DNA from 2 places in the Pseudarthrobacter sp. NPDC058362 genome. Region 1 is predicted to be linked to the other one. Evidence: predicted binding sites of a transcription regulator. Region 1 holds the regulator's gene; the other holds the start of a gene.

Evidence for each region. Region 1 encodes HrcA, which represses chaperone genes, less so after heat shock. Its sites were predicted from a motif close to TTNGCACTCGNNNNNNNCGAGTGCNAA; they were not measured.
Region 2: a site for HrcA is predicted at 2,996-3,022, ahead of groL (chaperonin GroEL). Genes of this name have one in related genera too.

Annotation. Positions count from the first base shown of each region.
Region 1 covers NZ_JBHXIW010000004.1:291,838-301,112, reverse strand. The annotation lists gene ACFWIX_RS11100 (PhoH family protein) at 1-534, opposite strand, end outside; gene ACFWIX_RS11095 (GerMN domain-containing protein) at 892-1,842, shown strand; gene ACFWIX_RS11090 (16S rRNA (uracil(1498)-N(3))-methyltransferase) at 1,829-2,605, opposite strand; gene dnaJ (molecular chaperone DnaJ) at 2,608-3,735, opposite strand; gene hrcA (heat-inducible transcriptional repressor HrcA) at 3,763-4,776, opposite strand; gene ACFWIX_RS11075 (DUF3097 domain-containing protein) at 4,950-5,819, shown strand; gene ACFWIX_RS11070 (DUF4870 domain-containing protein) at 5,946-6,365, shown strand; gene hemW (radical SAM family heme chaperone HemW) at 6,383-7,612, opposite strand; gene lepA (translation elongation factor 4) at 7,649-9,275, opposite strand, start outside.
Region 2 covers NZ_JBHXIW010000002.1:18,882-37,438, reverse strand. The annotation lists gene ACFWIX_RS04755 (RNase H family protein) at 4-1,002, opposite strand; gene groL (chaperonin GroEL) at 1,190-2,824, opposite strand; gene ACFWIX_RS04745 (ABC transporter substrate-binding protein) at 3,107-4,342, opposite strand; gene ACFWIX_RS04740 (cold-shock protein) at 4,339-4,554, opposite strand; gene ACFWIX_RS04735 (LytR C-terminal domain-containing protein) at 4,583-5,218, opposite strand; gene ACFWIX_RS04730 (DUF3263 domain-containing protein) at 5,266-5,595, opposite strand; gene ACFWIX_RS04725 (uracil-DNA glycosylase) at 5,752-6,522, shown strand; gene ACFWIX_RS04720 (siderophore-interacting protein) at 6,550-7,389, shown strand; gene ACFWIX_RS04715 (threonine/serine exporter ThrE family protein) at 7,421-8,926, opposite strand; gene ACFWIX_RS04710 (peptidoglycan bridge formation glycyltransferase FemA/FemB family protein) at 8,978-10,291, opposite strand; gene ACFWIX_RS04705 (lipid II:glycine glycyltransferase FemX) at 10,371-11,444, opposite strand; gene ACFWIX_RS04700 (Dps family protein) at 11,620-12,099, opposite strand; gene ACFWIX_RS04695 (hypothetical protein) at 12,284-12,832, opposite strand; gene ACFWIX_RS04690 (DUF4193 domain-containing protein) at 13,063-13,368, opposite strand; gene ACFWIX_RS04685 (MFS transporter) at 13,490-14,761, opposite strand; gene ACFWIX_RS04680 (elongation factor G-like protein EF-G2) at 14,769-16,871, opposite strand; gene ACFWIX_RS04675 (L-lactate permease) at 16,999-18,557, opposite strand, start outside.

The sequences.
Region 1 (9,275 bases):
CTGGAGCGCCTGGACGGCTTTCGCCATGGCCAGGTAAGTCTTCCCCGTACCCGCAGGGCCGATGCCGAAGATCACCGTGTTGTCATCGATGGCGTCCACGTAGTTCTTCTGGTTCAGCGTCTTCGGCCGGATGGTACGGCCCCGGCTGGAGAGGATGTCGTGGGTCAGAACGTCGACAGGGTTCTGCAGGGACTGGCTGCGCAAAAGCGCGGCAAGCTGCTGCAGCACAGCGGGAGTAATCACAGTCCCACGCGACACCAGTCCTCGGACCTCGTCGAGGAGTCGCATGATCCGCGGCACCTCAGCGGGCGGGCCGCTGATGGTCAGTTCGTTGCCACGGACGTGGAAGTTGACGTTGGGGAACTGCTCCTCGATAAAGCGAAGCGCTTCATCATGGCTGCCCAGGGACTGAACCATCTGGTCGGAGTTATCGAAGAGGACCACCTCCGTCCGGACTCCCGGAAGGGAATGGGGGAACTCTGCTGCGGCGCCCTCTCCGGTGAGCCGGCGCTTTCCGTTCGCTGATTCAGTCATAGTGCTGGCCCGCGGGCCCGTGATCCCCTTCAAGTCTGATAAACGTTTGCCGCCGGGAAAGGGCGGAGCCGGTGCCGGCGTCGTTCTTCCCAACGGGTCCTTACATCTTACGCCAGGAGGCCCCCTCCGGCCGCTCCTGACCGCTCACGTAAGCCTGCCCCGGGGTGCCGACCGGCGGCACCGGCCGATTATGTCTCAAGTTCATATCAGCCGGATATCGTTCCCGTTGCAGTTCGCTCCGGAGGGTCTGATCCGGGGTTCCAGCCACGGGTCCTGTGCGATGCTGGAAATCCAGCTTCCGTTGGAAGGAGCCGCCCGGGGATCGGCGCACCACCCAGAAAGGACAGGGACATCATCGTGCCGGAAACCACCGCTCCCCGCAGGGGCGCACGCGCGGACCGCCGTGTGCGTACCGCGGTCGTGGCGGGTTTTCTGGCGGTGCCCCTGCTGACCGGATGCATCGCAGAGCCTGTCCCGGAACCCACAACACCTTCCGGCTCCGGCACGACTGCAGCGGGAACTCCGGGCGTCCCGGCCACAAGCGCACCGCTTGAAACGACACAGTCCTCCAACAAGGCCCCGGTCTATTGGATTGGCCGCAGCGGCCCGAGCGTCTTCCTTTACCGCGAGTTCCGGGACGTGCCGGAGCAGGAGAATCCCGTGACCCGGGCGCTGCGGGCCATGATGTCCGAGGAGCCGCTGGATCCTGATTTCTTCACGCCCTGGCAGAATCCCAGCAGCCTTGCCACGTCCATCTCGGGCAAGGACGTCATCAACGTGGACGTCTCCGAGGATGCCTTCAACAGCAACCTCGATGCGGATATGGCTGCCCGCGCGGTGCAGCAACTGGTGTACACGGCAACGGCCGCCGCGGCGAGTTCCGGGCTGATCGACTCCGGCCAGCAGATCAGGGTGCGCATCCTGGTGGACGGCCATACCGACTATCCCGCCTTCAAACATATCCAGCTGGGCGACCTGATGTCGCGCGCGCCCGGGATGGTGGCTCCGGTCTGGATCATCGACCCGCAGGAGGGCGTGGAACTGGGCGCGGGTACCGTCAAGATCACCGGACGCAGCACCAAGGCCGGAAGCAAGCTGCGCTGGCAGGTCCTGAAGGGCGCCGAGGGCGAGGCGAAGGCGCCGTACCTCACCGGTGAAGCGACAGCCGCCGCGGAAGCCGGGCGGTCCGGCGTCTTCACCCTGGACCTGAAGCTTCCCGCTGGTGACTACGAGCTGAAAGTTGCGCAGGCGGGTGCCGGTGACGGACCCGACCGGAACGCAGATACCAGGTCGTTTACCGTCCGGTAGTGTCCCAGCGGCCCAAGACATCGCTGGCGAGGACGACGGCGGCGGGCCCGGCCGTCGAGGAACGCAGGACGTGCGTGCCGAGCAAGGCCGTCACCGCCCCCTTATCGCACAGCCGTGTCACCTCGCGCGGACTGATGCCGCCTTCCGGACCAACGATCAGCAGCACTTCCCGCACGCCGTCGCCACGGACCCGCCATGCTTCAAGGACGTTTCGCAGCGGGCGGACCGCGTCCTCATGCAGGATCACGGCCAGGTCTGCGGCTTCCACGGCCGCGGCAAGCGCGGAGGTGTCGACCGCGGGACGCACCTCGGGGATCCACGCGCGCCGCGCCTGCTTTGCGGCCGCCGCAACCACGGACTGCCATTTGGAGTGCGCCTTTGCGGCCCGGTCACCCTTCCAGCGCACGATGGAACGTTCCGACTGCCACGGAACAACCGCGTCGATGCCCAATTCAGTGGCCGTCTCGATGGCCAGTTCGTCCCGGTCGCCCTTAGCGAGGGCCTGTACCAGTATCAGCCTGACGTCCGGCCGTGCCTCGGCTGTGATGGTAAGGCACTCGACTTCCAGCCGGGACGGCCCGGACGAGGTGACCGTCCCGGTCAGGCGCCTGCCGACGCCGTCCACGATGTCCAAGGGTTCACCCTGCGCCAGGCGTTTTACGGCGACTGCGTGCCGCGCCTCGGGGCCTTCCAGGACGAAGAGCGCGCCGGGACGAACCCCGTCGAGGCTTCCGGCGGGGGCGAAAAAGACCGGGTTGCTCACCGCTACAGGTTACCCAGCCGGTCCCGGAGCTTGGCGAACATGCCGCCGCTGGCGGCCAGCTTGCCTTCGGTGATCTGTTCTCCACGCAGCTTGGCCAGCTGGCGCAGCAGGTCTTCCTGGGCAGCATCCAGCCGTGCCGGGGTTTCCACCTGCAGGTGGACCTTCAGGTCTCCGCGGCCGTAGCCGCGCAGGTGGGTTACGCCAAGTCCGCGGAGGGTGATGATTTCGCCCGACTGCGTGCCCGGCTTGACGTCGATTTCCTGGATCCCGTCGAAGGTCTCCAGGCTGACATCGGTGCCCAGCGCTGCCGCCGTCATGGGGATGTTCAAGGTGGCGTGCAGGTCATCGCCGTCGCGGACGTAGGTGGCATCGTTGTTGACGCGGATTTCCACGTAAAGATCGCCTGACGGACCGCCGGCGGGGCCCGCCTCTCCCTGTCCCGAGAGCTGGATCCGGGTGCCGGTGGCAACGCCGGCAGGCACCTTGATGGTCAGTGACCGGCGGCTGCGGATACGGCCCTGGCCGCTGCACTCGTTGCAGGGATCCTTGATGACAGTGCCGAAACCTTCGCAGCTGCCGCAGGGTGCGGCGGTCATGACCTGGCCCAGGATCGAGCGGACCGCCCGCTGGACCTGGCCGCTGCCGCCGCAGATGTCGCAGCGCTCCGGGTGGGAGCCCGGCTGGCAGCAGGAACCTTCGCAGGTGGGGCAGGTGACCGCGGTATCCACCTCAAGCTTCTTGTTGACACCGAAAACGGCGTCGCGCAGCTCGATGCGGACGCTGATCAGGGCGTCCTGTCCGCGCCGTACACGCGATGCCGGACCGGTGGTGCCGCCGGCGCCGAAGAACGTGTCAAAGATGTCCTGGAACGCAAACCCCTGGCCTGCATATCCGCCGCCGCCGAAACCGTTGTCGGTGCCGTTCTCGTTCCCCGTGGTGTCGTAGACACGGCGCTTCTGCGGGTCCGAGAGGACCTCGTAGGCGTGGGTCACTGCCTTGAAGCGGTCCGAGGCATCCTGGCCGGGGTTGACGTCGGGGTGGAGCGTGCGGGCCAGCTTGCGGTAGGCCTTTTTGATCTCTTCCCCCGTAGCCTCCGGCGAGACTCCAAGGACGTCATAGTGGCTGCTCAAAGTTGGTTTCTCTTCCTTGTTGTAACGTCAGGGTCCCAGGATCCGGGACAGGTACCGTGCCACGGCGCGCACAGCGGCCATGGTGGTGGGATAGTCCATCCGGGTGGGCCCGAGTACTCCGATTTTCGCTGCGCTGTCCGGACCGTAGCCCGTGGCCACCACGGAAGCTTCCGCCAGGCCGTCGTAGGGGTTTTCCCGGCCGATGCTCACGGCCACGCCGCGGTGGTCCTGCGCCATTTCGCTCAGGAGGCGCAGCATGACCACCTGCTCCTCCAAGGCTTCCAGGACAGGGCCGATACTCAGCGGAAAGTCCACGTTGGAACGGGCCAGATTTGCTGTGCCGGCCATGACCATACGGTCTTCCCGGCTGTTGTGTGCCAACGCTTCGAGGCCGTGCGCCAGGGCCTGTGCCGCCTGCCGCTGCCCGGGGCTAACCGCGGTGACTACTGCGGAGAGGGACTGGGCCAGCTGGCTGAGCGGAGTTCCGCCCAGCGATCCCAGGAAGCGGGTCCGCAGCGCGGCCAGGGCGTCGTCCCCCAGGTCCTGCCCGACGTCGATCACCCGCTGGTCCACCTTGCCGCTGTTGGCGATCAGCACCACCAGCACCTTGCGCGGGGCCAGCAGTACGAATTCGATGTGGCGGACCAGCGCCCGGCTGAGGTGCGGATACTGCACCACGGCCACCTGGTTGGTGAGCTGCGACAGCAGGCGCACGGTCCGGTCCAGGACGTCGTCGAGGTCGTCCGCGCCCTCCAGCAGCGACTGGATGGCGCGGCGCTCCGCCTGGGACAGGGGCTTCACTGCCGAGATTTGGTCCACGAACAGCCGGTAGCCCTTGTCCGTGGGTATCCGGCCCGCACTGGTGTGCGGCGCGGTAATGAGTCCCTCATCCTCCAAAGCGGCCATGTCGTTGCGGATGGTTGCGCTGGAAACGCCAAGATGGTGCCGCTCCACGAGGGCCTTCGAACCCACCGGTTCGCGCGAGTGGACGTAGTCCTCGACGATGGCCCGCAGCACTTCCAGCTTGCGCGGTTCGCTCACACTCCACCTCCATCCAGGGTCCGGGACGGCCTCGCCTCCCCGTTCAGTCCGCCTTGGCGGTTAGCACTCGACATGCCTTAGTGCTAACAGTCTATTATGCCTCGGCCCGTTGTTAGCATTGGAACCGCTCCGGGCAGAACCGGGTACTGACTAGCACTAGGCGGAACGAATCCATGGATTACCAGAACTGGGGCCCCCGTGACCTAGCGGCTCCCGCCAGGACCGCGCCGCCAGAGGTCCCGGTTGAGCGTGGCATGGTCCTGGAGGACGTCCAGTCGGGCTGGGTGGGAGCAGTGACCCGGGTCGAGAAGTCCGGCGGTATGCACGTGGTCGCACTGGAGGACCGGCGCGGAAAGTCCCGCTCCTTCAAATTGGGATTCGGGTTCCTCCTCGATGGCCGGCCCATCCGGCTGATGCCGCCTGCTCCCCGCGCAGCCGCGGGACGGCCGGGCGCAGGACAGCCGGGCGGACCCGGCCGCACCGCGTCCGGGTCTGTACGTGTGACCGGGCAACGCGCCCAGGTGGCCAAGGCGAGCCGCATCTGGGTGGAAGGCAAGCACGACGCCGAACTGGTGGAGAAAGTCTGGGGGGACGACCTCCGGGTGGAGGGAATCGTCGTCGAACCCCTCCATGGCATTGACGACCTCGCCGCGGCGGTCTCGGAGTTCCGCCCCGGCCCCGAACGGCGCCTCGGTGTCCTGGTGGACCACCTCGTTCCGGATTCGAAGGAATCCCGCATCGCCGAGGCGGTGATGCGCTCCCCCGGCGCAGCCGGGAACGTCCTGATCGTCGGTCACCCGTACGTGGACGTCTGGCAGGCAATCCGGCCGTCCGTCCTGGGCATCGACCGGTGGCCTGTGGTGCCCCGCGGGCAGGACTGGAAAACCGGGATTCTCGCGGCGTTCGGCTGGCCTCATGAGACGAAGGAGGACATCGGCCTGGGCTGGCAGAAACTGTTGGGCGCAGTCCGGACCTACGCAGACCTCGAGGCGTCGCTGCTGGGACGCGTGGAAGAAGTGATTGATTTCCTGACCGTCCCCTAGCAGGAAGGGGGGAGTCATGGCCGGCAGACAGTATTCTTGGTAGTGCGGGTTCGCAGAATCATGGCGGACCGGCAGCACTGGGCACCAAGCGCAGTTGGCACAACGCACTTTAGAAGGAATCAGACCGTGGCAGAAAACGCACGTGATCACAGGAACCGCCAGGACGGCCCGGGCCGCTCCGAATACCACGGCGTTCCAGCGAATGCGCTGCCGCTGACGGCCAGCGAGGACCGGCAGTGGGCCACGCTGGCGCACTTCGGCGGCATCCTGGGTTGCGTGCCGTCGCTCCTGATCTACCTGATCTTCCGGGACCGCGGCCCGTTCACGGCGCAGGAATCCAAAGAGGCGCTGAACTTCAGCCTGCCGCCCACCATCGCGGCCGTGATTGCCAACATCCTGGTGTTCGTCCCAGTAGTAGGCAACATCTTCGCGGTCATCGCCACCCTGATCTGGATAGCGCTGACCTGCTTCTCCGTCTCCGCCGGCATCCATGTGAACAAGGGCCAGCCGCACCGGTACCAGTACAACCTGCGCTGGATCAAGTAACCTCCAGCAACGCAGGGTCAGTCCGGGAGGAGTCGTCGCACCACGGCGTCTGCCAGGAGACGCCCCTTGAGGGTGAGTACCAGGCGGCCGCGAAACGCGGCGACGGGATCCACCAGCCCGTCGGCGATCAGTCCGGCCACCTCGTGGCGGCCCGCCGGAGTCAGTGAGTCGACCGTAAGCCCCGTCGCCAGCCGCGTCTCCAGCATCACGTGTTCAACGGCCTGGGTCCCGGGGTCCAACGTTTCCCGGCCCGCAGCCGGTGACAGCCCCTGGACCAGCCGGCCGGCGTAGGCCGCGGGGTGCTTGACGTTCCACCAGCGCACCCCGCCCACGTGCGAGTGTGCACCGGGGCCAATCCCCCACCAGTCGTCCCCACGCCAGTAGGCCAGGTTGTGCCGGCAGGCGTGGCCCGGCGTCCGGGACCAGTTGCTGACCTCGTACCAGCCAAGCCCGGCAGCGGTGATGAGCTGGTCGGCGAGCTCGTACTTGGTGGCGTGGTCGTCGTCGTCAATCCCCGGTACCTCGCCCCTGCGGATCTGTGCCGCAAGCTTGGTCCCGTCCTCCACGATCAGCGCGTAGGCGCTGATGTGGTCCGGACCGTAGGACAGCGCTGTTTCGAGAGAGAAGCGCCAGTCGTCCAGCGACTCCCCCGGTGTCCCGTAGATCAGGTCCAGGCTGACGTCCAGGCCGGCTTCCCGCGCCCACCGGACCACCTGCGGCACCCTCGCCGGCGAATGGGTCCGGTCCAGGACCTTGAGCACGTGCGGCACCGCGGACTGCATGCCGAAGGATACCCGGGTGAAGCCCGCCTCCTTGAGCACGGCGAGCGATTCCGGCGTGACCGAATCCGGATTGGCCTCCGTGGTGACCTCGGCGCCTGCCACGATGCCCCACCGCGCAATGGCCGTGCGCAGGATCAGGGCAAGGTCCGCGGCGGGCAGGAGCGTGGGCGTCCCGCCGCCGAAGAAAACCGTGCTGAGCGGACGTTCTGGCACACCGGACCCGGCCAGCACCCCGGCCGCGAGCTCCACTTCTGCGGCAGCGGTGGCAGCGTAGGCATCCTGCGACGCCCCGCCGCCGAGCTCCGTGGCCGTGTAGGTGTTGAAGTCGCAGTACCCGCAGCGTACGGCGCAGAACGGAATATGGACGTACAGGCCGAAGGCGCGGCCGTCCGCACCTTCCGCTGCCTGGGCAGGCAGAAGGCCGTCCGACGGCGCGGGGTCGCCGAGGGGAAGAACGCTAGGCATTGCTGCGGCCCTGGGTCAGTCCGGCCACGGTGATCACTACTTCTTCGCCTTGTCCTTGGACTCGTCGGTGGTCAGCGCGGCGATGAAGGCCTCCTGCGGGACCTCTACGCGGCCCACCATCTTCATGCGCTTCTTGCCTTCTTTTTGCTTCTCGAGGAGTTTGCGCTTACGGCTGATGTCGCCGCCGTAGCACTTGGCCAGGACGTCCTTGCGGATGGCGCGGATGCTTTCGCGGGCAATGATCCTGGAACCAATGGCGGCCTGGATGGGCACCTCGAACTGCTGGCGCGGAATAAGCTCGCGCAGCTTGGTGGTCATCATGACGCCATAGGCGTACGCCTTGTCACGGTGGGTGATGGCAGAGAAGGCATCCACCTGCTCACCCTGCAGCATGATGTCCACCTTGACCAGATCGGCGACCTGGTCACCATCGGCCTTCCAGTCCAGGGATCCGTAGCCGCGGGTCTTGGACTTGAGGATGTCGAAGAAGTCGAACACGATCTCGGCCAGCGGGAGCCGGTAACGGATTTCCACCCGGTCCTCGGAGAGGTAGTCCATGCCGCCCATCACGCCGCGGCGGCTTTGGCACAGCTCCATGATGGCGCCCACGAACTCGTTCGGGGCCAGGATGGTGGCTGCCACCATGGGCTCGCGGACCTCGGAGATCTTTCCGGACGGGTACTCGCTCGGGTTGGTCACGTGGACCACCTTCTTATCCTCAAGCGTTACTTCGTACTCCACGTTGGGTGCGGTGGAGATCAGGTCCAGGTTGTACTCGCGTTCCAGCCGCTCACGCGTGATTTCAAGGTGGAGCAGGCCGAGGAAGCCGACACGGAATCCGAAGCCCAGGGCCGCGGAAGTCTCGGGCTCATAGACGAGGGCGGCGTCGTTGAGCATCAGCTTCTCCAGTGCATCGCGCAGCACGGGGTAGTCCGTGCCGTCCAGCGGGTACAGGCCGGAGAAAACCATGGGCTTGGCATCAGCGTAGCCGGGGAGCGAGTCCGCGGCAGGCTTGGCCATGTTGGTGACGGTATCGCCCACCTTGGACAGGCGTACGTCCTTTACGCCGGTGATCAGGTAACCCACCTCACCGACCCCCAGGCCCTTGGACGGTGTGGGCTCCGGTGAGCTCACACCGATTTCGAGGAGTTCGTGGGTGGCCCGGGTGGACATCATCTGGATGCGTTCGCGGGGGTGCAGCATGCCGTCCACCACCCGGACGTACGTGACCACGCCGCGGTAGGTGTCATAGACGGAATCAAAAATCATGGCGCGCGCAGGGGCGTTGGCGTCGCCGTGCGGAGCCGGCAGGTCGCGGACGATTTTGTCCAGCAGTGCCTCGACGCCCATTCCGGTCTTTCCCGACACCCGCAGTACGTCCTCCGGGTCGCCGCCGATCAGGCTGGCAAGTTCTGCTGCGTATTTCTCGGGCTGCGCTGCCGGGAGGTCGATCTTGTTCAGGACCGGGATGATGGTCAGGTTGTTTTCCATCGCCAGGTACAGGTTGGCGAGGGTCTGCGCCTCGATGCCCTGGGCGGCGTCCACCAGGAGGATGGCCCCCTCGCACGCGGCCAGCGATCGGGAAACCTCGTAGGTGAAGTCAACGTGGCCGGGCGTGTCGATCATGTTCAGCGCGTAACTGGTGCCGTCGAGTTCCCAGGGC
Region 2 (18,557 bases), on a different contig from region 1:
GCTCTAGGCCTCGGGCGTCCCCTGGTGGAAACGCAGCCGCCAGCGGTCGCCGTCCAGCACCCACAGGGACGTCCGCAGGGTGGTGCCCGACCGGGCAAAGCTTCGGTACGTCAGCAGGACAGCGCTGGCGCCGATGCGGTCCGAAGACAGCACTTCGATCTCCGTCCGCTCCCCGGGGTCGTCCTCCAGCGCCATCATCATCGCATCCCGGGCCCACACACGGCCCGAGCTGCCAATCTCCATGAAATCGGGATGCAGCAAAACAGCCGTACGGCCCATGTCGCCGCGCACCAGCGGGCCCAGCAGTTCCCGCTCCAGTTCCTCCACGAGGGCCTCGGGCGCTGCATGGGCCGGCTGCCCCGCGCCGGCCCCGAGCTCATCGTCCTCAAGCTGGCTGAAAAGGTCCGGAACATTGTAGTCCGCTGCACCTCGGGGCAGCGGCGTCGTGGACGCAGATGCGGGCGTAGCCGCCGGTGCGGGAGCGGGCGCAGAAGCAGGCGTGGCCGCCGATGCCGGCTGCGACGCCTGCGGGTGGGCGCCCGGGAAGCCGGGGCCGGACCGGGCCGCGACGCCCTGCTGGTATGCGGTGGCGGCGGCACGGGCGCGCTCGTCGGCAGCTTCATTGAGGTCGTGCCCGGCGTGCCCCTTGACCCATTCGAAAGTGTATTTCCGGCCTGCCAGTTCCCGGTCGAGCTCCTTGAGCAGTTCGACGTTCAGCACGGGCTTGCCGTCAGCCTTCCGCCAGCCCCTGCGCTTCCAGCCCGGCATCCACTTGGTGATCGAGTTGATGACGTACTGGCTGTCACAGAGGATCCGCAGGTCTTCCCCGGGAACATGTGCCGTGGCCCGGAGCAGGTCCAGGACAGCCATCAGTTCGCCCTGGTTGTTGGTCCCGTGCGGCCAGCCGCCGGCCCGCCAGCAGTCGTCATTCACATACCAGGCCCATCCGGCCGGGCCGGGATTTCCCAAGGCCGAACCGTCAGCCGCTGCAGTAATCGTCACTGCACTATCCTGCCAGACTCCGGTGACAGGCCATGGACACCCGCCCGCCCCCGATGCTCTATCAGTTCCCGTTGCCAACAGGCCCTCGAAGGGACCATAAGTGATAGAGCAAGGCGGCTTAAACGCCCGCGGCGGCCCCCACCGTTTGGTGAGGACCGCCGTTGTGCGTCTTGGGGGGAAACGGAGGCTAGAAGCCGCCCATGCCGCCCATGCCACCCATGTCGTCGCCGCCGGCAGGAGCAGCGTTCTTCTCCGGCTTGTCGGCAACTACTGCCTCGGTGGTGAGGAAGAGGCCAGCAATGGAGGCCGCGTTCTGCAGGGCAGAGCGGGTCACCTTGACGGGGTCGTTGACGCCGGCAGCCAGCAGGTCGACGTATTCGCCGGTAGCTGCGTTCAGGCCGTGGCCTGCGGGCAGGCCGCGGACCTTGTCCACCACAACGCCCGGCTCCAGGCCGGCGTTGAAGGCGATCTGCTTCAGCGGAGCGTCGATGGCAACGCGGACGATGTTGGCGCCCGTTGCTTCGTCGCCGGAGAGCTGCAGGTTGGCGAATGCCTTGGCGCCGGCCTGGATGAGGGCCACGCCGCCACCGGCGACGATGCCTTCTTCGACGGCTGCCTTGGCGTTGCGCACTGCGTCTTCGATGCGGTGCTTGCGCTCCTTGAGCTCAACCTCGGTGGCTGCACCGGCCTTGATGACTGCAACGCCGCCGGCCAGCTTGGCCAGGCGCTCCTGCAGCTTCTCGCGGTCGTAGTCGGAGTCGGAGTTCTCGATCTCGGCGCGGATCTGGGATACGCGGCCGGCGATCTGGTCTGCGTCGCCTGCACCTTCAACGATGGTGGTCTCGTCCTTGGTGACGACAACCTTGCGTGCCTGGCCCAGAAGCTCCAGGCCCGCGGTCTCCAGCTTGAGGCCAACCTCTTCGGAGATGACCTGGCCGCCGGTGAGGACGGCGATGTCGGCCAGCTGCGCCTTGCGGCGGTCGCCGAAGCCCGGAGCCTTGACGGCGACGGACTTGAAGGTGCCACGGATCTTGTTGACGATCAGCGTGGCCAGGGCCTCGCCCTCGATGTCCTCGGCGATGATCAGCAGCGGCTTGTTGGACTGCATGACCTTTTCCAGGACAGCAACCAGTTCCTTGACGTTGGAGATCTTGGAGTTGACGATCAGGATGTACGGGTCCTCGAGGACCGTTTCCTGGCGCTCAGCGTCGGTGACGAAGTAAGCGGAGATGTAGCCCTTGTCGAAGCGCATGCCTTCGGTGAGCTCGAGTTCCAGGCCGAAGGTGTTGGACTCCTCGACCGTGATGACGCCTTCCTTGCCCACCTTGTCCAGGGCTTCGGCGATCAGGGCGCCGATTTCGTCGTCACCTGCGGAGATGGAGGCGGTGGCCGCGATCTCTTCCTTGGTTTCGATTTCCTTGGCGGAGTTCAGCAGTTCGGCGGTGACGGCGTCAACGGCCTTTTCGATGCCGCGCTTGAGGGACAGCGGGTCGGCGCCGGCGGCAACGTTGCGCAGGCCTTCCTTGACCAGTGCCTGGGCCAGCACGGTGGCGGTGGTGGTACCGTCGCCGGCGACGTCGTCCGTCTTCTTGGCAACTTCCTTGACCAGCTCGGCGCCGATCTTCTCGTAAGGATCGTCCAGCTCGATCTCCTTGGCGATGGAAACGCCATCGTTGGTGATCGTGGGGGCGCCCCACTTCTTTTCGAGGACGACGTTGCGTCCACGCGGGCCGAGGGTGACCTTAACGGCGTCGGCGAGGGTGTTCAGGCCCCGCTCAAGGCCGCGGCGTGCCTCTTCATCAAATGCAATGATCTTGGCCATAACGGCAGTAGTCCTTTCGGGACAGTCGTTAAGAATGAACCTTCGCTGCAGTGCCCGCGACGGACGGTTCGTACCGGCGGCCTCTGTATGCCTCCGGAAACGGACCTCACTCCAGTTAGGTGTTTCTCGCTCCTCGCCCGGTGCCGCGCCGCCGGCCAGGCCGGCATTGCTTTAGCAGTCGGTACGTCAGAGTGCTAAGTCAATAATTAGCACTCCCCCGGTGAGAGTGCAAGCGAATGGCGCAGCGAAGCACGTCCCGTGGAGCTTCTTCGCGGAGAGCGATCAGCTGCCTGCCTTGCCCGCCGTCTCAGTCCCGGTGGGCGCCGGGTTGTTGTCCGCGCCATAGGTGAAAACCATGAAGGACGCGGAGGTGATGTCCCCGTTGGCGTCGAAGGCAACTGGGCCGGATTCGCCGTCGTAATTGATCTCTCCGCCGCCGGAAAGGCCGGCGAGGCATTCCTTATACGCCGTGCACGCCGCTTCGGATCCGCCGGAGACAGCGATCAGGTTCGCGGCGATGGACCGGCCGGCGTCGTCCTGCGCACGGGCGGCGGCGAGCGCGGCAAGGGTCACGGCGTCGTAGGTTTCCGCGGCGAAGGACATGTCCCGCAAGCCTTTGTCCACCTCAAGGATGCGGCCCTGGAAGCCTGCGGACGCCAGTCTTCCGGGGACCACCGCCCGTGCTCCGTCCAGCGCCGCGGCGGCCAGGCCCTGGCCGTACCGGGCGAAGGCACCGTCGCTGAGGATGATCCGGGAACCGTCCACCCCGGCGTTGTTCAGCTCTGCCAGGGCGCCCTGCGCCCCGTCGCGGGCCACGAGGATGACCGCACCGTCGGCGTCGCCGGCCTCGGCTGCGGCGGCTCCGGCGTCGCCCGCTTTGAAGGATGCGGTGGCTCCCACTTCCAGTCCCGCCTCCCCTGCCGCGCTTACGACGGCGGCGGACACGTCCCTGCCATAGGACCCTTCCTGGTGCATCACCGAAATCCGGGCGGCGCCCGTTTCCTTGGCCAGTTTCACGAGGACCGGCGCTTGCGCCACGTCCGCCGCAGCGGTGCGGAAGTAGTAGCCGCCGCTCTTGGCGCTGCTCAGGCCGGCGGCCGTGTTGGCCGGCGAAACCAGGGGCGTCCGGGCACGCGAGAGGACGTCAATGACCTCCGGGGCGTTGGCCGAATCCGTGGGGCCGATGACGACGTCCGCCTTGAGCGTGACGAAGGTGTTGGCCTGGGCCGCCGGGGTCTCGCCCGGCGTGGCGGGCAGCAGCTCCATGGGACGGCCTTTGTGCCCGCCGCCGGCGTTGATTTCCCGGACGGCCAGTTCGGCGGCGGCGAGCTGGGGCGCGTTCAGGAAGGCGTTGTCACCGGTGTTGTCCAGAAGGAGGCCGATGCGCAGGATGCCGTCCCCGGATGCCTCCGAAGCCTCGGTCCGGGCGTTGCCGGGCACTCCCGCGCAGGCGGCTGTGGGCAGGGCGGTGCAGAGGGCTGCGGCAAATAGTGCGTTCCGCCTGAACCGGTGCCTCATTCGGCGGGCCGGACGCTTTCTGCCTGCGGGCCCTTCTCGCCTTCGCCGACTTCCAGTTCCACGCGCTGCCCTTCATCCAGCGCACGGTAGCCTTCGCCTTCGATGGCGGACCAGTGGACAAAGACGTCATCGCCCGAGCCGTCAACGGTGATGAAGCCGTAGCCCTTTTCAGCGTTGAACCACTTGACGGTTCCCAGTGCCATGATGTCCATTCTTTCGGTTGAGTCCGGTGTGGGTTGTTTAGGCGTACCCGGGTCCCAGGACCACTACCAGTGGTGCCTGGAATTCGGAGCTGCTTACTACCGTGGGGATGCCCAGCAGGGCCGACAGGGCTTCTGCGTTGGCCTGCTGCGCCTCGCCGGCGTAGAAGATCACGGAAGCCTGCTGCGGCGCGCCGGACCAGTTTGCCACCTGGCCCAGCTGCCAGCCGTCCGCCTGCACGGTGCTCCCGACCCGCCCGGCGAGCCCCGCGGTTCCGGCGGCGTTGTAGACGGCAACCGGCTGGGTCTTGTCCACGGACACAGCCGTTTCGGTGGGTTCGGGTACGGGCTCGGCGCTGGGCGTGGCCGAGGGCTTTGTACTGGCGGACGGCGTGGCCGATGCGCTGGGGGTTTCCGTGGGCGCCGCGGAAGCGGAGGGAGACGATCCGGTGTCCGCCAGGGGCGCCTCCACACTGGAGGCGGTCTGGCCGAGCGGGCTGAACCCCAGCTTGGGAAGGATCAGGAAGGCCACGGCTCCGATGGCCAGCGCCACCGCACCTGCGGCGAGAATGGGCCACAGCCGGACGCGCGACGGCGGCGTGGCCGCCCGGTGGACGCCTTGCCGCGACGCGGCCTCCGGGACCTTGTCGAATTCATCGCGGGCATATTTGGGCATGGAAGACAGTCCTTGTTGATTGCTGCTGCGGGCTCAGCCTGAGCGAATTACGCGTCGGACCCCAGGCGCCGCGCGGTGCGGGCTCGCTGACGCGACGTACGTAGTCTACGCAATCTCTTCACCAGCATCGGATCGTGCGCCAAGGCGTCCTCAGTGTCGATGAGGGCGTTCAGCAGCTGGTAATAGTGGGTGGCGGAGAGGTCGAACAGCTCGCGGATGGCCTGTTCCTTGGCTCCTGCGTACTTCCACCACTGGCGCTCCAGGGCAAGCATCTGCTGGTCGCGCTCGCTCAGCGGCGAGTCCTGCGGGGTGAAATCCGCCAGGAGCGCCTTCCGCGTTTCCTGCTCCTGCAGGTATTCGCGCGCTGGCTCCGCCACGGCATACTCCTTCACGTACGGTTGCTGGTGGTTCCTTGCCGGTGCGGCAATTGTCCTGCCCCCATGCTACGGACGAATAACAGCGTTGTCATTCGGCGCGCCCGGGTGCCACAGCGCTGCCGCCATGCCGGTCCGGCGCCCTGCGAGAATGGCAGTGTGTGGGAATCAGATGCGTTGTTCGAACTCGCCGCGGAGCCGGCGGACACCGAAACCTTTGCAGCCCTGGCACAGCGGCCGCTCGGGGAGCTGGTGGCACCGGACTGGGCGGGAGCCCTGGCGGGCGTCGAGGACCAGCTGCGGAGCGTGCTCTCGTTCCTCGCCGCGGAAGTGGCCGCGGGGCACCCGGTCCTGCCGCCGCCGTCGTGCGTCCTGCGCGCCTTCCGCCAGCCGATGGCGGCGGTGAAGGTGCTGCTGGTGGGCCAGGATCCGTATCCCACGCCCGGACATGCCGTGGGCCTGTCCTTCGCCGTGGACGTCAGCACCCGACCCCTTCCCCGGAGCCTGATAAACATCTACCGCGAGCTGGAAGCGGACCTCGGCATCCCGCCCCGGACGCACGGGGACCTCTCGGCGTGGGCCGGCCAGGGGGTCCTGCTGCTGAACCGGGTGATGAGCGTGCGCGCAGGGGCGGCGGGCTCCCACCGCGGCAAGGGCTGGGAGGACATTACGACGGCGGCCATCACCGCGCTGGCGGACCGCCGGGGTCCGGACGGGGCCGGGTTGCCCCTGGTCGCCGTGCTCTGGGGCAAGGACGCGGAGTCCGTCCGGCCGCTCCTGCCCGGTGTACCGGCGGTGGCCAGCGCCCACCCCAGCCCGCTGTCCGCCTCCCGTGGATTCTTCGGATCGCGGCCCTTCAGCCGGGTCAACGAACTCCTGCGGGAACAGGGCTCGAGCGGCGTAACCTGGGAACTTCCCCCTGTGCCGTAAGCGCCGGCTCTGGCTAGGCTGAATCCCATGAGCACCCTCCCCGCCGCCACAAGCGCCACCAAGCAAAGCCGTCCGCAGGTCAACCTCACGGTGCTTCGACGGGAGCAGCTGTCCCCGCACATGGTGCGGATCATCGCCGGCGGCGAGGGCTTCGCCGACTTCGTCAACAACGGATACGTGGACCGGTACGTGAAGATCGTGTTCCCGCAGCCGGGAGTGCAATACCCGGAGCCGCTGGACCTGTGGCAGGTCCGGGAGACGATGCCCCGGGACCAGTGGCCCTTCACCCGGACGTACACCCTCCGGTGGGTGGACGAGGCCGCCCGCGAGCTCGCCATCGATTTCGTAGTCCACGGCGACGAGGGGCTGGCCGGGCCGTGGGCCGCCCGTGCCAAGCCCGGCGATCCGCTGACTTTCACGGGACCCGGCGGCGCCTACAGCCCCTCGCCCGACGCGGATTGGTACCTGCTCGCCGGCGACGAGGCTGCGTTGCCGGCCATCGCCGCCGTCCTGGAGTCCCTGCCTGCCGGCGCCACCGGGCTGGCGTTCCTCGAAGTGGATTCCGACGCCGGCATCCAGCAGCTGCGCGCACCGGACGGGGTGCGCATCACCTGGCTCACCCGGGACGGCGCACCGGCAGGCAGCGGCAGCCGCCTGGTGGACGCGGTGGCAGACGCCGACTGGCCCAACGGGCGCGTGGACGTGTTTGCGCACGGGGAACGCGGGTACATGAAGGGGCTGCGGCAGGTGTTCTTCGAGCAGCGGGGGCTGGAGCGCAGCCAGGTGTCGCTGTCCGGCTACTGGGCCAAGGGCCGGGTGGAGGACGTATTCCAGGCCGAGAAGAAGCTGCCCGTCGGACAGATCTGACGTCCACCGCCCAGTCCCACGCCGCACCGGGTCAGCGGCGGCGGGCCCGTCGCCGCTCGTTGCTCGCAAGGCTGCGGGTCAGCGGGCGGGCAAGGGTATCGCCCAGCACGATGCCTCCGGCGGTCCCCAGCACGATCGCGCCGGCGTTGAGCATCCCTCCGGCCCCCAGCAGGATCTCCGCTTCTTCGATGGTAAGCACATACATGGACCGGAAAATGGTGAGGCCGGGCAGCAGGATCAGGGCGGCGGGCACGGCCACCACCAGCTGCGGCGCACCCATCCGCAGCGCCACCACGCGTGCCAGCAGGCCGATCACCACCGCGGCGATGGCCGGGGAAAACCGGTCCCCGATGCCGAGCGAACCGCTGCCCAGCAGGACCAGGTAGCCTGCCACACCCACCGCTGCGGTAGGCAGAAGCAGCTTCCAGGCCGTTTGTTCCGTGATGCCGATGGCCACCACTGCGACGGCGACGAAAAGGATCAGGACCCAGAGGTCGTAGGCCGGCGGATAGGTTTGGGTGACGTCGATGCGCTGCATTCCGGTCAGCTCACCCACCACGAACGCCACGGCGATACCGGCCACGATGGCGCCGAAGGTCAGCAGGGTGGAAAGGAAACGGCCCGCCGCGGTGACCGGGAAGCCGTTGATGGCGTCCTGCACGGAAGAGACCAGCCGGCCGGTGGGAAGCAGCAGGAGGATGCCGCCCACCACCACGATGGCCGGCGAGTTGGTCAGCCCGAACTGCCACAGCACCAGCGCCAGGAGTGTCACCACGAAGGAGCAGCTGGCCGTGATGAAGAAGTCCGGCACCCGCCAGCGGCCCAGTTGGCGGGCGAGCAGGCTGATGCCGATGTTCGCCGCGAAGGCCACGGCCGATGATACGGGTCCGCCGCCCAGCACGCCCACGAACACGGCGGCGAACACGCCGAAGGCCACGGTGACCATCCAGCGCGGGAACGGCTTGGGGCTGGTGATGGCTTCATCCAGCCGGCGGATGGCCTCGTCGCGGCCCACTCCCCCGGCCACGATGTCCGTCACCAGCTGGTGGACCTTGGCCAGGCCGGCGTAGTTGTTGGTCCAGGACCGGACCACGCGCAGCAGCGAGATGGGCGTCTGGTCCTTGGGCGCGTAGTTGATGCCCACGGACTGGTTGGTGATGTCCACCTCGATGTTCTTCAGCCCCAGCGCCGCGGTGACGGCGATGATGCTCGTTTCCACTTCCAGGGCGCCGGCACCGTACCGGAACATTGTCTCGGCGAGGTGCAGCGCGAAGTCGAGGGTCTTACGTGCGGAGGTGTCCACCCCTCCCACCTGGATCATGGGGTTCGCGTACGGACTGCCGGCCAGCCGGTCTACGATGCTCATCGGAGCGGTAGGCGGGCTTTCGCCCTGCACCAGCCGGCGCAGCATTTTCTTGGCCGCTGCGTTCTGCCGGACCTGGGCGGGGCTTAGCGGCTCGGTCCGGGGCAGCCCGTCGGGGCGTGCCGGCTCTCGGCGTGGCTGCCCTGGGCGTGCCTGCTCTGGGCGGTCGGTCATGGGTGCCTCCTCCCGGCGCTGCGGTTCCCGGTGCTGGGTATGTCTGCCGTGTCAGGCGCGCTTCAAGGGCAGCTTACCCAGCAGGGTCCGGGCCGCCCCGGCAGCGGCGCGGGCCAGCCGGTTGACGCGGAATACGGCTGGCCGGACCGGGAGCACGAAGTCGCCCACCAGCTGGACCACCTCGCCGCCGAAGCCCTTCTTGAACTCGTAGCCGCCATGGCCTTCCTCGTCCTGTCCCGAGATCCCGAACGTGCCGTAGAAGTTGTACCGCGGATAGCCCTTTTCCAGGGCGTGCAGCATCATGCCCCAATACAGCGACGTGGCCCCGTTGAAGTAGATGTAGTCCTGGACGGTGCCGCCGATGACGCATACCACCTCGTCGCCGTAGCAAACAAAGTGGATGGCAGCTACGGTGGCGGTCCCCACCGAATCCGGGAACCTCTCGATGTCCTTCAGGCTGCGTTCGTAGCTGTCTACCAGATCCTGGACCACTTTGAGCCGGTTGGCCTTCTTCTTGCTGCCGGTTTCCTCCACCTCGCGCCGCAGCTCCGCGGCAGTGGCGCTCTCGGCCGCCAGGCGTTCCGTGATCGACTTCCGGTACGCGGGGATATCGATCTTGGCCATCATCAGCTTGGTGAGCTCGGGCGAGGTGGTCCGCAGCAGCTGTTCGTAGTATTCGCGCTCCCGGTACGTGAAGCCCTTCTCCTCGCCGGCGCGGCTCAGTGCGGAGTAGAAATCGTCGAGGGTTTCCAGGGTGGCCTGCTCCAGGAACACCCCGTTCTTCTCTGCTTTTCGGATGGCCTTGCGGGTCCGGTAGCTGGTGCCCATGATCAGCTCTTCCGCGTCCTGCACGCCGGTGAGGTCCTTGACGAACATCCAGTTCACGTTCACGAAGTCCATCTCAAGGCCCTGGTGTACGAAACCCAGCCCGGACAGCGCCGCCACCAGCGGCCGGTTGTCCTCCACCTCAGGATGCTCGGCGCCGTCGGCATCCCGGGCGATGTACCTGACGTTCGGAGAGATGCGCAGTTCGGCCGCCTTGCGCTGTGCCGCGTGCGTGCGGAGGAGGCCGACGACGGCACCCACCAGGGCGGGGTCCGTAAAGTCCATCAGGGGTCCTTTGGCGCAATCGCAGACCTTGTAGCCCAGGCGGGTGGTGGTGTAGTTCAGCTTTCCGGCGGCCACCAGCTCACCGGCCCGGCGGACGCCGAACAGCTCGACTTCCTGGCCCCGGGCGCGCTGGAAGCGCGCGAAGTCCATGGATTGCAGGAAGCTGTTCCGCGGGTGCTTCACGGCGAATGCCTCGAACTCAGCGTCGCTGAGGAGGACGAACTCAAGATCGGTGGCTGCGGCGGCGTGGTTCATGGGTGTACCTTCTTCGGGACTCTGGTGCTGCGGGAGCGCGGGCAGGAGTGGCTGGGGGCGGTGCGGGCCCGCGGGGCGGTCAGTAGAACTGCTGGCCGGTGCGTGCCGTTTCGATCCTGCGGAACACCCGTTCCCCGGCCTTCACCCACAGCGCGTGCCGCAGGGGCGAGAGGACGTAATCGTGGCAGCCCACGAAATCGGTGACGGTCTTGGTGAAGCTGGTCTTGAACATGCCCATCCCGTACAGGTTGTGGGTCTTGTCCTTGATCCGGGCAGCCGGGGGTGTGCCGCAGAAGTCGTATTCGGTGCAGCCCAGCTCCTGCATGTGCCGGATGGCCGTCCACTGGACCAGGTGGGAGTCGCCGTACTGCTTGCGGTTCTGGGTGGAGCCGCCGTCCTTGTACGTGGCCTTGGCGCCGTAGTTGATCACGAAGGCGCCTACGCTGGGTTTGCCGTCCTCGTAGGTGAAGAAGAAGCTGCCTTGGCCGCGGCTGCAGAACTCCTCCCAGAATTCGGCGTAGTACTCATAGCTGCGCAGCGGCATGGACCCCTTGGCGCTGACAGTATCCGCCATGAGGTCGTACAGGGCACGATAGGTTTCCGGCCCGGGCTCCCGCCGCACCACGTCGCACCCCTCCCGTTCGGCCCGCCGGATGGCGTTGCGGGCGCGCGAAGAGATCGCCTTGAAGACGGACTCTTCCGGGGCGGAGATGTCCAGGATGGCGGTGGAATCATTGGACTGGATGTTCGGCGCCTTGGCCAGCCCGGCGGCGGCAAGGTGTGCCTGTGCCTCGGCGGAGTCCACGATGTCCGGCTCAACCTTGATGGTGAAGACGTTCAGCTTCCGTTCCCGGACCAGCGCTGCACAGGCGTCGAGGGCCGCTTTCAGCTCGGCTGCGGTGTCGAGGTCCGGGCCCTTGATCAGGTACCAGAGCCGGCCGAGGACGGGAAAGCGCTTTTCCAGCACGAGGTTGTAGCTGGCCTGGCCGCCGCCTTCGAGGACCAGGAACCGGACGGTCCAGCCGCTGCCGTTCTTCACGGAAGCATAAGCGGCAGACTGGAGCATGTTGCCGCCATGGGGATTGGCCGTGACGTGCTTGTCCCAGTTCTCTGTTTCTTCGGCAGTGGCAAAGCGTGCGGTGAATTCTCGCAAGGGGGCCGTGTCCAATCAGGGTTGTGCGCGGTTCAGTACTCGTAGCTGCGTGCGGACATGCAGCCTCAAGTCTAAAGCCCACGCCCCGCCCCCTGCCGCCGGACCCCCTGCACGCGGCATGGGCGGGCAGGGGGTCCGGGATCCACCGGGCAGGAGCCGGCGGCTTCGCGTGGGCCTACTTCTCGTCGGGGGTGGTGACGCTTGCCGAGGCCTTCATGGTTTCCGCGTTGACCATCCAGGCGAACTGCTCCAACCGGGCGATGAACTCGTGCAGCAGGTCCGCACTGGTGGGGTCTTCCTCGTCCACCTCGTCATGGACCTTGCGCATGGTTCCCACAGCGGCTTCGAGGGCGGCGACGATCCGGTCAATGGCGTCCTTGGTGTTGATAAGGCCGTCGGGGAACGGGGGCAGGTTGGTCGAGCCCGACACCGTGCCGCTGCGGCCGTCCGGCAGGGCGTGCAGCGCGCGCATCCGCTCTGCGGTGTCGTCGGCGAACTGCCGTGCCGCGTCTACGATTTCGTCCAGCTGCAGGTGGAGGTCCCGGAAGTTGGTTCCCACGATGTTCCAGTGGGCCTGCTTGCCCTGCAGGTGCAGTTCGATCAGGTCAGTCAGCACGGCCTGCATGTTATTGGTCAGTGTCGGTGAAGCTTTCATGAGTCCTCCTCGATTAGTCCAGCAATGCTGAACCTACCAGCCTGACCGGACCCCGGGGCAGGCCGGAAGGAAATTTCTCAGTGAGCTTACTAATTGACGCAGCGGCCGCCGTCGGCGCCCCAGCGCAAGGGTGCCGTGCCCCCTCCCTTGGGGCACGGCACCCTGCTTTGCGCGGACGCACCCGTCACCAGAAGTGCGCCACATCCACCACGACGCGGGACCCGGTGCCCGGCCCGTCCAGGGTGAAGACCCGGAAGGGAAGGCGGGCCCGGACGCCCAGGCCTAGCGTGGTGTATCCCTCGAAGCTGCCGGCCCAGGCCACCTGGCGGAATGTCTGGTAGCCGGAAACATTGGTCAGTTCAGCTTTATTGGCGGGGTTGTACGTGGCCTTGCCGTTGTCGTCATACGACGGGGCGTTGACCGTAATTTGAATCCGGGCGCCGCCCCGGACCGGAACAGTGAAACCGGATCCGTCCTGGGTTACCTGGGAAACATACCGGACGTTGTAGCCGGAGGCCGGCCCGTTGAGGTCCACCACCAGCCGGTCAAAGCAGTAATGCTGCCCGGTCCGGACGTTGGTGACCTGCGCACGGCTCATGTCCGGATCGGCCTTGGCCAGGGATCCCCAAACGAGGCCGCAATACGAGGTGGTTGCCGAGGCTGGTCCCGGAACCATGATGCCCAGCCCCACAGCCATGAGAATGGCGGTGAGCCAGATGGAGAGTTTTTTCATTGTGGTGCCACCCATGTGCGAAGCGATTGGATAGCTCAAGCGTAGGAGCCGCGCAGGCCGCAGGCGAGGGCTGTGGCCGCTTCGGCGCGCAACTGTTAGGGAAGCGAGCGGCGGGTCACGCGGCCATAAAAACAGCGGCCGGCGGCGGCGTTCCTTCACCGTTTTGGGTGCCGTTCCTGCACCCTGCCGTTATGCGGATAACGACGGCGGCACGCGCCCGGGCGGGTCCGTTAACCTTCGCAGTCGCGGCAGTACTTCAGGCCGTCCTTTTCGCGGGCCACCTGGGACCGGTGGCGGACCAGGAAGCAGGAGGAGCACGTGAATTCGTCGGTCTGTTCCGGCACCACGATGACGGTCAGTTCCTCGTTGGAGAGGTCCGCTCCGGGAAGGTCGATGCCTTCGGCGGTGTCGGCTTCGTCGACGTCGATGACTGCTGTCTGCGCGTTCCCGCCGCGCGAGGAGGCCTGGAGTGCCTCCAGCGAATCAGCCGGGGTCTCGTCTTCCTGTTTGCGTGGAGCGTCGTAATCAGTAGCCATGGCTTCTTCACTTTCGTTGCTGCGCAAACGCCATTTCAGGCGCCTCAGTGATGCAGTTTAGGCCATGATCCCGGCAGCAGCGCAATAGTTCGCACAACCGCCCTTTCCCGCGTTCTCCCAGCTAAGCGGCGGATGCGGGGCCTTGCGCGGCTTCCTCGCCGGTAGCTGTGTCGGCCGCGGGGCAGCACCGCCGGCTCAGGAAGATCAAGGGCGCCGCCATCAGCTGGATCGTCCCGGCCACGGCCAGGGAGGCCGGGTAGCCGTAGAGGTCGGCGGTCCGGCCCAGCAGCGGTTGGGCCACCACGCCGCCGCTTGATCCCATCAGGGAATCGAAGCTCAGCACCGTGGCCCGCTGCCGGGACGGGACCATCGCGTTCAGGTAGGCCTTCCGGACGGGTGTGCCGGCCGCGGCCACCACCGCCCAGAGCGCCAGCAGGACCAGGCCCGGCCAGAACGCCGGGGTGGCCAGCAGTGCCACCAGGATCAGCGCGCTGGTGATGGTGGCTGCCAGCACCACCGTGGTGCGTTTGCGGACCATTCCCCGCACCCGGGGCGCGAGCCATCCCCCGAGGATGTCCGCGCCGGCAACGAGGGCAGCTGCCAGGCCAGCGATCGAGTAGGCCCGCGGGTCGCCGTAGAGTTCCAGCAGGTAGGGCTGGAGTGCGTAGAAGACGTAGAACCCGGCGCCCACCGTGAACGGGGCGGCGAGCATGATGTACCGGACGGGCGGGTTGCGGAGGCCGTTGTCCACGGACGCCGCCAGGATAGCCCGGGTGGCCTGCAGGGGGCGGGCTGAACGCTCAGGCGTGAATCCGACGTCGTGCATTAGCCGGAAGGCGACCAGGAACATCGCTGCCAGCACCGCGGCGCGCAGGAGGAACGGCACGCCCAGGTCCGTGGCCTGCGCGATGACGCCCCCGGCCACGGAACCGGCCAGCATGGCGATACCGGAAACCATCTGCCCCCGGCCCAGCACGGTTTCCAGGGCACCGTCGTATCCGGAAAAGTGGAGCGCATCAACCAGCCAGGCTTCCACGGCGCCGGAAAAGAAGGTGAACCCCAGGCCCAGCAGAACGGAGACGGCGGCCCACCACCAAAACGGCGCCGAGACCTGCCACATCAGGTAGTACAGCAGCGTGGCGCCGGCGAGTGTCACGGTGCCCAGGAGGAAGGACGCGCGCCGGCCCCACGAGTCCGCCACCACGCCGGTGGGCACTTCGAAGACCACCATGCCGGCCATGAAGAAGGCGTTGGCCGCGAATGCTTCGAGGTTGGTCAGCCCCGCGTCCAGCAGGAAGAGCGTGTTGATGCCCCAGATGAAGGACGTGGCCAGCGTATTGCCCAGCGTCAGGGCCAGATAGATGCCCTGGATCCTGCGGGCCTCGGGGTTCACCGGACGCTCAGGCGGGGCTGAAGTTCGGCGGGACGGGTTCGTGCCGCAGGTAGCGGCGCCGGAACCGGCCGGTGCCGGCGGTCAGCGCGCGCAGTTCGACGGCGTACCGCAGCAGTTCCTGGTCCGGAACCTCGGCACTGATCTCGGTCAGCCCGCCGCCTCCGGAGGTGGTGCCCGTAAGCCGGCCGCGGCGGCCGGAAAGGTCGCTCATGACGGTGCCAACGTGCTCGTCCGCCACGGTAATCGCCACAGCGGACACCGGCTCGAGCAGCTGGATCCTGCCCGCGGCAGCCGCTTCCCGCAGCGCAAGCGCGCCTGCGGCCTGGAACGCGGCGTCGGAGGAGTCGACGCTGTGCGCCTTGCCGCCCATCAGGGTCACCCGGATGTCCACCATGGGGAAGCCCGCCGCGACGCCCTTGTCCATCTGCGCCCGGACGCCCTTCTCCACGGACGGGATGAAGCTGTTCGGGATGACGCCGCCCACGGTCTTGTCCACGAATTCGAACCCGGCGCCGCGTTCCAGCGGCTCCACCTCGATGTCGCACACCGCGTACTGGCCATGCCCGCCCGACTGCTTGACGTGCCGGCCGTGGCCCGCGGCGGGTGTTGAAAAAGTTTCCCGCAGCGGGGTGACGACGTCCACGGTGTGCAGCTTCACGCCCTGGTCCCGCAGCCGGTCCAGGAGAACCTCCGCGTGCGCCTCTCCCATGCACCACAGCACCAGTTGGTGCGTCTCTGCGTTGCGCTCCACCCGCAGGGTCGGATCCCCGGCGGCGATCTTGCCCAGGCTGCGGGCCAGCGCGTCCTCGTCGCTGCGCGAATCGGCCTCCACGGCCACCGGCAGCAGCGGCTCCGGGATGTCCCACGTTGCCAGCAGCAGCGGGGTGTCCCTGGCCGAGATGGTGTCCCCCGTTTCGGCAGCGCCCAGTTTCGCCACCGCGCACAGATCCCCTGCGATGCAGAACGGAACCGGGCGCAGCGCAGCGCCGAGCGGGGAATACAGGTGCGTGAGCCGGTCCTCGTAGTCGTGGTCCTGGTGGCCGCGGTCCGCCAGGCCATGTCCGCCTACGTGGACCGGGGCATCTTCGCGCAGCGTGCCGGAAAAGACGCGCACCAGGCAGATGCGGCCCAGGAAGGCGTCGCTGGATGTCCGCACCACCTCCGCGGCCAGCGGGCCGTCAGGGTCGCAGCCGGCCAGCTCCACGGGCTCCCCCGACAACCCGGAGGCTTCCGGAAGGCGGCGCCCCACCGGCGGCGGGAACGCCCGGACCAGCAGGTCCAGCAGTTCTCCCATTCCCAGCCCGGTCACCGCCGAGGTGGGCAGGACGGGAAAGAAGGAACCGCGGCCGACGGCGGTCTCCAGGTCCGCTGCCAGCGCTTCGGTATCGAGGTCCCCGCCTTCCAGGTAACGGTCCATGAGCGTCTCGTCCTCGCTCTCGGCGATGATCGCCTCGATCAGCTCACCCCGGGCGGCGTCGTCTGTGCCGTCGCCGGCCAGCAGGTCGGCCACCCCGGTGACCTCGCCGCCCGTCCGCACCGGCGCGAAGAGCGGGAGGACGCCCTCGCCGAACGCCGCGCGGCACGCGGCCAGGGCGCCGTCGTAATCTGCCCGCGGGTGGTCCAGGCGGGTGATGGCCACCGCCCGCGGCAGGCCCATCTGTGCGCATTCGTCCCAAAGCGCGGTGGTGGTGGCATCGATGCCGTCCACCGCGGACACGGCGAACAGGGCGGCATCGACGGCGCGCAGGCCAGCCCGGAGTTCGCCGATGAAGTCCGGGTAGCCGGGCGTATCGACGAGGTTGACCTTAATACCGTCGACGGACAGCGGCACCAGGGAGAGTGTGACCGAGCGCTGCTGGTGCACGGCAGCCGGATCCGAGTCGCCAACGGTGGTGCCGTCGGCAATCGAGCCCTTGCGCGTGATCAAGCCCCGCGCGGCCAGCATCGCCTCCACCAGCAGGGTCTTGCCCGAACCCGAGTGCCCCACCAGCGCCACGTTCCGGATGTCTGCCGGATCAGTGGCGGCCAGCCCGGCCGCATCTGCCCGGCGGGGGTCGGCGCCGCCCCGGCCCTGCGTTCTTGCCGCTTCCCTGGCGCCTTTGACGGACATGGGGACCTCCTGGGCTCTGCGTGCTCACCGGGCTGAAGCTGTCTACTGATTCGACACCTTTGGCGGCGGAACGGCAAGGCCCGGAAGGCCCCCGGATCCATGCAGGAACAGGCTGGGGTGCCCGTTCCTAGGGCCGGCGGCTGTCCTCGACCAGCTCCCGGGCCATGGCCGGCTGCCTCCTCAGCATCCACCGTGCCACCAGCGCCAATGCCGCCACCAGGAGCACCAGCTGCACGGTCCCCAGGTTGAACCCGAAGCCGTGGATGAAGATGAACGCGACCGCGCCCGCCGCAAGGCAGTAATACGTGGTCACGATGATGGTCTTCCGCAACAGGTCGCCTTCGCGGCCCAGCAGTCCCACGGTTGCCGCTGCGGCGACGATGTTGTGGATGGCAATCGGGTTGCCGCCGGCGCCGCCTACAGCCTGCGCAGCCACGATTCCCTCAGGCGGCACGCCGATCTCGGCTCCGGTGGAGAACTGGAACTGGGCAAACGTCAGGTTGGACACCGTATTGGATCCGGCCACGAAGGCGCCCAGGGCGCCGATCCACGGAGCGATCAACGGCCACGAGTCCCCCGCGACGGCTGCCGTACCCTCGGCCAGGGTAACCGGCATACTGGAGAGCCCGGAGGCGTTGAAGTCCGGTCCCGAGTTGATGAGGACCCGCACCAGCGGGACCGCGAAGAGCAGCGCCACGGCTGTTCCGCCCAGCTGGCGTCCGGAGATCTTCAGGGTGCGGAGGACCTGCCCGCGGTTCATCCGGTGCAGCAGGTACGCGAACACCGCGGCAATGATCATCAGGAAGGCCGGGGAGTAGAACGGCTGGACAGAGGTACTGATTCCAGTGCCCAGGATGTTCTGGAACGGGATGGCGAGGCCGGAAAGGTAGGCCTTCAGCGGGGGGATAACACGCGTTGCCACCAGCAGCACCGCCATCAGGATGTACGGCGACCAGGCGCGCACCAGGCTCATGCGGGACGAGATTTCCGTGGCGGCCTCCGGCTCGATGGAACCCATCCAGCGCTCCGCCCAGGTGGCCCGGGGCCCGAACTGGAAGGAGTCCTTGGGCATTAGGAAGCCCTTGCTGGAGGTGTACATGACCAGCACCAGACCGATCAGGCCGCCGAAGAGGGAAGGGAATTCCGGGCCCAGGAACCGGGCCACCAGCACATACGGGACGGTCATGGCCAGCGAGGAATACAAGGCGAACGGCCACACGGCCAGGCCGTCGCGGAAGCGGCGGTCAGGGCCGAAGAACCCCGTCAGCATGCAGACCAGGATCAGCGGAATGAGCAGGCCGACGATGGCATGGATCGCAGCGACCTGGAAACCGATCGATGCGACGAACTCCGGCATGGTCAGGCCAAGCACCGAAATCCGCTCCGTGACGGCCGGGTCGCCGCCAAGCCCCTTGCCCACGCCGACCAGGATGGGCGTTCCCACGGCACCGAAACTCACCGGCGTGCTCTGGATGATCAGTCCCACCATAACCGCGGCCATGGCCGGGAAGCCCATCGCCAGCAGCAGGGGGGCCACCACGGCGGCTGGGGTGCCGAACCCGGAAGCCCCCTCAATAAAGGAGCCGAACAGCCAGCCGATGATGATGGCCTGGACCCGGCGGTCAGCGGAAATGTTGTTGAAGCCGGCCCGGATGCTCGCCATGGCACCCCCCACCGTCAGCGTGG